3 regions of the Listeria farberi genome follow, and region 1 is predicted to be linked to each of the others. Evidence: predicted binding sites of a transcription regulator. Region 1 holds the regulator's gene; each other region holds the start of a gene.

Region 1 (3,207 bases):
CTTGCTCGAAGGAATTTAGCCGAAGTTTGTTTTTAGAAAGGATGCGTATTTTTTGGCTAAACGTTATATTACAATTGTATTAGTTTATTTATTATTATTATTTTCTGCGTCTGTTGGGATTCCAGTTGTTCAACATCTTTTACTTAGTACGACATCCCTTTCTCAAGAAGATGCTGCATCGTATGGAATGGTTATTTGGTCGATATTCTCTAATCTATTATCACTTGCGATTATTATTCCGATGCTCTACAGGAAACCGAAAGAAAATAAAATAGAACTTGGAGAAAAAACGAAACCGCTTCTGAGTATTGTTTGGATTATTGGAGGTGTCATTGGATTATACGTGGCACAAATTATTTGTAGTATTATTATTACAATGATTTCTGGGGATTTAAGTAATTCTGCAAATACGGAATTACTAGTTGATTTAACTAGATCAGCACCTATCTTCTTGATTTTCATTTCTGTTCTTGGGCCAATTTTAGAAGAGCTTGTCTTTAGAAAAGTAGTTTTTGGTGGACTAAGTAATGTGATGAATATTCATGTAGCTGCGGTTATTAGTTCGCTTTTCTTTGGATTACTTCACGGAGATATCTCCTTTTTACTTACTTATTTTGTTATCGGGCTAATTCTTTGTTTTCTTTATACGAAAACGAAACGAATTGCCGTTTCGATGGGTGCACATATTTTAATGAATACCATTGTTTTGCTCGTGAGTCTTGGAATCATTGGAGGATAATATGAAAAATTCATTGATAAAGCAAAGTTTTCTTTATTTTGCGCTTGGTCTTGTATTTGTCTATTTCGTTATTGTTCGAGTGGCTGAGTATGGTTATGACCTTGTTGCCTATATACTCATACTAATGATGTTAATTGATTTTGGTATTGGTATTGGCCTTATTATCACTGGGCTTAAAAGACGTAAAAAAAACCTGTAGAAAGTAAGTGTTGCTTACCTTCTACAGGTTTTTTTATTCTGTTTTCGCTGGATAGTTTTCTAGGAAATAGATTAACGTTTGTAATTCTGTTGTAAGATCGATATGGTGTACACGAACTTGTTTTGGAACGCTAATACGAGCTGGTGTAAAGTTTAGAATACCTTTCACATCTGCTTCGATTAAACGATCTACTGTTACTTGAGCTTCATCAGCTGGAACTGTCAAAATAACTACTTCCACACCATTTTCACGAACAATTTCTTCCATATCATTTAAGTGATAAATTGGAATGTCTTGTTGAACACTACCTACTTTCGCTGGATCCACATCAAATGCAGCAACGATTTTGATATTATTATTTTTCATGAAATTATAATGTAATAATGCTGTACCAAGGTTACCTACCCCAATTAGTGCAACATTTGTCTGTTTGTCTTGACTAAGTGTTTTACTGAAAAAGTCGAGTATGTAAGAAACGTTATACCCGTATCCTTTCTTACCTAAAGCGCCAAAGTACGAAAAATCACGTCGTATAGTCGCTGAATCAACTTTCACCGCTTCACTTAATTCCGCAGATGATACTCGTTCCTTACCTGATTCATCTAGGTATTTCAAGTAACGATGATATAATGGTAAGCGTTTTGCTGTCGCTTGTGGAATTTTTGTTGTTTCCTCCATCATGCCTTCTGTCCCTTCTTCTTTTAAATTTTTTCTGAAGTTGAAGCTGTTGTGAACTGTACTTCCTTTCACATGCTTGCTTATATACTATAAACATTTCACAAGGAATGCACAAACTTTTTGCTCATGATTTTCAAGCAATAGTTTGTCCTGCAAAATATCTAGTGTTTTCCTTCTTTTCCATTCTACGCTAAAATCACAAATAATGCGAGTGTTTTCACAATCTATCTTCTACGTGAAGCTTTTCTTCTCTCATTGCGATTACTTGGCTTTTAAGATAAACTAGTAAGGAGAACGTTCGAGGAGAGAGATTATGATATTATTACAAGTTCAGCAAATTTCTAAATTCTTCGGTGCAGAAGTTATTTTAGATAATATTAAATTAGAAGTAAAAACAGGCGACCGCATTGCCCTAGTTGGTCGAAATGGTGCAGGTAAATCTACCTTACTTAAAATTATCGCTGGAAAAATGAGTTATGATAGCGGAACTATTTCCAAACCTAAAAGTGTCGAAATCGGCTATTTGGCTCAAAATACCGGCCTTGAATCCACGAAAACCATTTGGAATGAAATGTTAAGTGTTTTTGATTCGCTTAGAAAAATGGAAGCAGATTTACGCAAAATGGAGCTCCGTCTCGGGGAACCTGAGCTTTATAATAATCCGGAAAAATATCAAGCATTGATGACCGATTATGATACCTTACAACATACTTTTAAAGAAGTTGGCGGGTATACGTATGAAGCAGAAATACGCTCCGTTTTAAACGGTTTGCGCTTTTATCCAGAAGATTATGAAGTAGAAATTGCCTCACTCAGTGGTGGGCAAAAAACAAGGCTTGCACTGGCTAAGTTATTACTCGCGAAACAGGATATTCTTGTTCTCGATGAACCGACAAACCATTTAGATATTGAAACATTAGCTTGGCTAGAAACCTATTTGCAAAACTATCATGGTTCTTTACTTATCGTTTCTCATGACCGCTATTTCTTAGATAAAGTCGTTAACCAAGTATACGAAATTAGTCGCACAAAAATTGATCACTATAAAGGAAATTACAGTTCATTTGTTAGTCAAAAACAAGCAAAACTAGAACAGATGTGGAAAGAATTCGATAAACAACAAAAACAAATTTCTAAGCTAGAAGATTTTGTCGCAAGAAATATCGTTCGTGCTTCTACAACGAAACGAGCTCAAAGTAGAAGAAAACAATTGGAAAAAATGGATGTACTCGCTCGACCTCAAGGCGATGAAAAAGCGGCTCATTTTGGCTTCCAATTTGAAAAGCAAACTGGTAAAGATGTTTTAATGGTAGATGAATTAAGTATTGGTTACACAAAAGACAAGCGCATTGCTTCCAATCTAACGTTCGAAATGAAACGTCAAGATAGTCTAGCGCTCGTTGGTCCAAACGGAATCGGTAAATCTACCCTTCTTAAAACACTCATTCGCGATATTCCAGCTCTTAGCGGTGAATTCCATTTTGGAGCAGGTGTCAAAATCGGTTACTATGACCAAGAACAAGCCAAACTAACATCAAATAAAACCGTTCTAATGGAGCTATGGGATGATTATCCAGAATTAAATGAAGTG
Region 2 (3,207 bases), on a different contig from region 1:
GCAAATACGATAAATGGTGCGTGTCCTCCGAGCTCAAGCGAGATTTTCTTCAATGTGTCAGCAGATTGTTTAAATAGTGTTTGGCCGACTTTTGTCGATCCTGTAAACGTTAATTTGCGGACATCATCACTATCTGTTAAAGTTTCACCGATTTCTTTCGAGCTACCCATGACAATATTAGCAACGCCTTTTGGTAAGCCTGCTTCTTCAAAAATTTCAAAGATAGCTAAAGCCGAAAGTGGTGTATCTCCAGATGGTTTTAACACAATGGTATTACCTGTAGCTAGTGCTGGTGCGAGTTTTCGTGTCACCATTCCACCCGGGAAATTCCACGGAGTAATTGCTGCTACTACACCAATTGGTTGTTTTTTTACGATAAACGCATGGTTGTTTGGAGCTGGGATTGTTTCTCCGTATAGTCTTCTTGCTTCTTCCGCCGCGAATCGGAAATTTTCCGCACCGGTTAAAACTTCTCCTTTTGATTCTTTTAATGGTTTACCTTGTTCTAGGGTCATAATTTTTGCTAAAGTATCCGCTCTTTCTTCCATTAAATCAGCAATATTATGCAAGAGTTTGACGCGGTCAGCTAGTTCCATTTTAGCCCAATCGGGAAAAGCGTGTTTTGCAGCTTTAATCGCTTCTTTTGTTTCGTTAGGTCCTGCTTGAGCAATTTTCGCGATGACTTCACCGTTTGCTGGATTTACAATATCTTTTGTTTCTTTATTATCGCCGTCTGTCCATTTTCCATTAATAAATAATTTAGTTTGAACTTTTGGTAAGGCTGTTTCTTTAATACTCAAAAATACCACTCCTTAGTAAATTTTTCTGTCCGAATCTAACGTTGCTTATAATAGTGTTTTCCACAAATCGAAAAATTTAATCAGGATTTTCCTCTTAAACCCAGAAAATGGTTTATAAGAAAACTGGCTCCATCCCAGCATGATGGGCTCGAGCAACTTTTAAAAAAACTTTAATTTTTTCAAAAAAAACTAGCTGCAATCACCGCAACTAGTTTTTTATATTAACTTTCTTCAATTGGTTGATGTATTTCTTCTTTTACTTTTTTCGGTGCGTTTTTCTTATATGCAAGGAAATAGAAAAGGCTGACAAAAACTGCTCCGCCGACTACGTTTCCGAGGTATACTGGGATAACGTTCCAAATAAAATCTGCCCATGAATAGTATCCAGCGAAAATTGCGGCTGGGATAATAAACATATTGGCGACAACGTGCTGAAATCCGATAGCTACAAAAGCCATGACGGGGAACCAAATACCGAGGATTTTCCCAGCAAAGTCTTTAGCCGCGTAACAAAGCCAAACAGCGATTCCAACAAACCAGTTACAACCGATACCTGAAACAAAAGCAACCCAGAAAGGATCGTTAATTTTTGCCCCAGCTGTTGCAAGTGTTTTTGGTAAAAAATCTCCTTCAGTTAAACCAACGAAATGCCCAAAGAAGTATGCGACGAAAAAAGCGCCGACTAAGTTCATGACGGAAACAATCGCCCAGTTTCTAAGTAATTGTTGGAAGGAAATCTTTTTGTCATACCAAGCAATCGCTACCGCCATCATGTTGCCAGTGATTAATTCTCCTCCACCAAGTAAGATGCATACAAGCCCAACTGGAAAAAGACTCGCACCAATAAGTGTTGCAAAACTGCCCCATTCGTGAGGCATTGTTCCCACTGCACGTATGTATAATAAGTAACCAAGAGATATAAAAGCGCCACCTAAAAAACCTAGTAAAACGAGTGTTAATGTACTCGAATTTGCTTTTTGTGTTCCTTTTTCAATCGTAATCTCTGTTACTTCCTGCGGGCTATAATATCCCACATGAATCCCTTCCTTCTTGTTAAAATAATCACAAAATTGCGTTCTTATTATAGCATAATCAAAAACAGCTTGCTAGTATCAAAAAGCCCGGCACAAAAGTCCGAGCTCGCGTTTTACGTATGGAGTTCTTTTACAACAGGGATTCTAATTTCAATATCCGCACTTTCTTCGTCATTTTTTGTATATACTTCTAATTTAAATGGTAACGGATCAAAAACTGGATTGTTGGCAGTAATATACGGTTTGTAATCTTTTTCCTGTATTGCCCGTGCTATTTCCTCGTAACTTTCGAGTATATCGGTCCGAGCTATATGTTCCGCCACAAAATAAGTATGAGCGGGAACTTCAATCCATTCAAGTGGGTCTTTTAAGTTCGCGTATTTTTGCTCAACTGGTATTGCAGTATAATACGTTATACCATCTTCTATATTATGGACAGAAATACCATAGAATTGCTTAATTTCCGAAAAATCATCTAATCCTTGCGCAAGTTCGAGCATTTCTTTAAAAGCACTTTTAATTTTTGTATAGTATGCTTCTGTTTTAAGTCCTTCGTGAACAAGCGCAATACCCGTGAAACCTTCCCATTCTTCTAATCGTCCTAGTTTAATCGCCATGATTAACACTCCTTTTAAAAAGAATATTACAGCAGAAGATTCATAGATGATTTTGAACTTTTCTATTCGCATAACATATGGTAAATACCCTACTAAACTTTACTTAAAACAAGATACTAATGAAAACAATCGCTACAATAATAAAAACAAAAGTAAGCCACGCGACAGGACGAGCAGTGTTAATAGTCCAACCAATGCCAAAACGTTTCTCAACAAATAAAGCAGGATCATTCCTGTTAAAATAAATTACTCCAGCTTTCCAAAACGCATCATCATCACGAATTGGTTTATTCACATTATCTGGTTCGTTAGCAAATTTTAGCCTACTTCCGCCTTGTCCTACTTTTACGGCTAGAAGAACTGTTCCAAGTAAAATTAAAATGATAGAAATACTCATGGTAATCATTATAATTTCAGGTGAGAGTGAAAGTAAAATAACTACTTGCATTACGAGAAAATCAATAACCAGAATAACGCACATAATCAACATTGCTTTACTAGAAATTTGTCTAAACAGCATATTCCGTTTTAACGAATCTGTCGGGTTTTCGTTTTCCACCGTTTGTTTGCTTCTCGCAATAACGAAATTAATAAATATAAATAAAGCAATCATTCCTAATTGCAGCATTGGTAAAAGTAACGCTGCACTCACGGATTTTTGAACGGTATCAGTCACTACCCCATTCATATCAAAATGGACTGGGAAAGCCTCTGGTGCAATTGGATAGAATACTACTGTAATCGCAAGTGTGATAA
Region 3 (3,207 bases), on a different contig from region 1:
CGGTACCTGTAATAGTAAAATAATTAAGCGTGTCTCCTGCTTCAAGTGTTTTAGGTAATTTGAGCCGAAAATTAACGTCATTTTCAACGGTATAGTCAGTGATATAATATTGCTTATTGTTAAAAAGGACATAGGCTGCGTTACCTGGATAGTGCATTGGTACTTCTTGCTGTAGTTTTCCAGTAATGTAGTCATCTCCAATATAAAGTTGATCTACTTGAGGCTCGGGTAATTTAAGCATTAGTGGTGCAGCTTTTGCAGAAAATGGTTGAAATGTGATACTAATAATTGAACTAAGAATTAGTAACGCAAATAAAATTTTTTTTAAATGTTTCATAGGACCTCCTGCTTGTTGGAATAACTATATTCTAGCACCAAAGCCAAGCAGATACGTCAATCTGTAAAAAAGTTCACACAATCAACTTAAGTTTTGTTCACAAAAAAGACAAAAACCAAATCATAAAAAAGCTAAAATCAGTTGTTGATTGATTTTAGCTTTTTATGAATATTAAATGATACTACTTATACTCTTTCAATAATAATTGCAATACCGATACCGCCACCAATACATAAGGAAGCTACACCTGTATGTTTATTTTCGTGTTTTAACTCATTTAACAATGAAACAACAATGCGAGCTCCTGAAGCACCGATTGGATGGCCTAACGCTATTGCTCCACCATAAATATTAAGTTTCTCTTCAGGTATTTTTAAATCTCTTGCAACTGCAACTGATTGAGATGCAAAAGCTTCATTTAAATGGAATAAATCAATATCAGCTATTGAGTAGCCAGCTTTTTCTAGCGCTTCATTAACTGCATAGTACGGGGCATAACCCATATAAGCTGGATCAACCCCGACTTCTGAAGTTACTTTAATTGTTGCTAAATAAGGGATGTTTTCTGCCACAGCTTTTTCTTTGGACATTAAAATGATTGCAGAAGCCCCGTCATTGATACCAGAAGCATTGCCTGCAGTAACAGTTCCACCTTCTTGAAAAGCACTCTTAAGCGTAGCAAGTTTTTCTAAAGTAGAGTTAGCGCGAATTGTTTCATCAGCTTCGAAAAATGAACCATCTGGAAGTTGAACAGGAACTATTTCCTCTTCAAAAAGGTTTTTTTCTTGCGCACGAGCAGCTTTCATTTGCGAATTATGGGCAAACTTATCTTGCTCTTCTCTTGAAACGGAATATTTATCTGCCACATTTTCTGCAGTAATTCCCATATGGTGTTCCCCGTAAACATCTGTAAGTCCGTCAACAAGCATGCTATTTTTTAAATCTTTCGGGTTAATTTCTTCACCAGCTAGTTCCGGGTTAAGTAGTAACGGCGCTTGGGACATATTTTCGGTCCCTCCTACTGCTACAATCTCAGCCTCTCCTAGTTGAATTGCTTGTCTACCAAGCATAATAGCTTTTAAACCAGAGCCACAAACTTCATTAATTGTCACACCTGGTACTTTATAAGGAATCCCGGCTTTAATAGCGACTTGTCTAGCTACATTTTGACCGAGGCCTGCTTGTAAAACATTACCAAAAATAACTTGATCCACACGTTCTGGAGCAATGTTAGCTCTTTTTAAAACACCTTGTAGAGCGGTAGCGCCAAGGTCTACTGCATTAACATCTTTCAAACTACCACCAAATTTTCCAATTGGTGTTCGAACGGCATCTATTATAACTACTTCTTTCATAGCAATCTCCTTTAAATGTAATCTATCCGTATTATATCATGAAACTTGCTAAAAACTCACTAGATTAAGCCCAATGTATTGTATTTTGTGCATTTTTCCACTAAAATTGAAGTACTTACAAATAAAATATAAAGGACTTGAGACGAACATATGAAAATTGGAATTGATAAAATAGGTTTTTATACTCCTGCGTTTTATGTTGATATGACTGAACTTGCTGAAGCTAGAAACATTGATCCAAATAAATTTACTATTGGAATTGGCCAAGATAAAATGGCTTTTGCCCCTATCACCCAAGATTCTGTCACAATGGGTGCAAATGCGGCTTTACAAATTTTAGATGAAAAAGATTTAGAAAAAATTGATTTGGTTATTTTAGCAACTGAATCTGGAATTGATGAGTCAAAAGCTGGTGCGGTTTATATTCACCGTTTACTAGGAATTCAACCTTTCTCTCGTGCTATTGAGATTAAAGAAGCTTGTTACGGTGCCACTGCGGGCATTAATCTAGCGAAAGATTATGTTGCAAAACATCCTGATAGTAAAGTACTTGTGATTGGCTCTGATATTGCACGTTATGGCCTTGAAACTGGTGGAGAAGCAACACAAGGTGCTGGAGCAGTTGCAATGGTTATTTCAGCTAATCCGCGCTGTATTACGCTCTTAGATGATAACATATTCTATACAGAAGATATTATGGATTTCTGGCGTCCTGTGTATTCTGAATACGCTTGTGTAGAAGGTAAATATTCGACAGAACAATATATTCACTTTTTCCAAACGATTTGGAATAAATATTCAGAGAAATTTGGTAAGAAACTAGATGATTTTGCGGCCATTTGTTTTCATTTACCATACACAAAAATGGGCAAAAAGGCATTAGATACAATTATTGAAACGGCTCCAAGTGATGTACAAGAAAGATTATTAGAGAATTATCGTTTAAGTACACTATACAGCCGTAATATTGGTAATATTTATACTGGTTCGTTATATTTAAGCTTTATCTCCTTGCTGGAAAATCAAGCGAATCTACAAGCAGATGATAAAATTGGCTTCTTTAGTTACGGATCTGGAGCTGTTGGAGAGTTTTTCCATGGGGAGCTTCAACCAGACTATAAAAAATATATTCATAAAGAAGCGCACGCTGAATTACTAGCTAACCGTACGAAGCTATCTATTCCAGACTATGAAACTAAATTCAAAGAACAATTACCAAAAGATGGTACTACTCTTAAAATTGATCCTGCTAGCGATCCAGCGGCAATTATTTTAACAGGAATTCAAGATCATAAACGTCAATATATAAAAAAATAACTATCAAAAAACCGACTAGGCTCATTTAGCTAGTCGGTTTTACTTTGAATCGTTTAAATTTTCTTGGGGACAAAAAACGGATAAGAATGTATCCTAGCATAATACCACTAACATTTAAGAATACATCTCCAGTATCAAAGAACCCCACATGCATTATATACTGCATCCCTTCTACTGCGAAAATCAACATTCCTGCTG

What was found. The regulator Rex, encoded in region 1, represses fermentation and respiration genes when NADH is low (regulators of the CRP and FNR family bind a similar motif). The targets are predictions, from matches to a motif close to TTGTGAAATATTTCACAA.
Region 2: a site for Rex is predicted at 1,851-1,868, ahead of HCB38_RS03505 (formate/nitrite transporter family protein). Genes of this name have one in related genera too.
Region 3: a site for Rex is predicted at 1,778-1,795, ahead of HCB38_RS05975 (hydroxymethylglutaryl-CoA synthase). Genes of this name have one in related genera too.

The regions. Positions count from the first base shown of each region.
Region 1 is NZ_JAARZL010000002.1:62,576-65,782, reverse strand. Features, by position in the region: gene HCB38_RS07925 (CPBP family intramembrane glutamic endopeptidase) at 53-739, shown strand; partial or broken gene HCB38_RS07920 (DUF4305 domain-containing protein) at 741-945, shown strand; gene HCB38_RS07915 (redox-sensing transcriptional repressor Rex) at 972-1,619, opposite strand; gene HCB38_RS07910 (ABC-F family ATP-binding cassette domain-containing protein) at 1,930-3,207, shown strand, end outside.
Region 2 is NZ_JAARZL010000001.1:716,669-719,875, reverse strand. Features, by position in the region: gene HCB38_RS03510 (NAD-dependent succinate-semialdehyde dehydrogenase) at 1-800, opposite strand, end outside; gene HCB38_RS03505 (formate/nitrite transporter family protein) at 1,022-1,834, opposite strand; gene HCB38_RS03500 (effector binding domain-containing protein) at 1,948-2,451, opposite strand; gene HCB38_RS03495 (DUF1648 domain-containing protein) at 2,555-3,207, opposite strand, start outside.
Region 3 is NZ_JAARZL010000001.1:1,191,387-1,194,593, forward strand. Features, by position in the region: gene HCB38_RS05965 (MucBP domain-containing protein) at 1-337, opposite strand, end outside; gene HCB38_RS05970 (thiolase family protein) at 523-1,692, opposite strand; gene HCB38_RS05975 (hydroxymethylglutaryl-CoA synthase) at 1,843-3,009, shown strand; gene HCB38_RS05980 (VanZ family protein) at 3,035-3,207, opposite strand, start outside.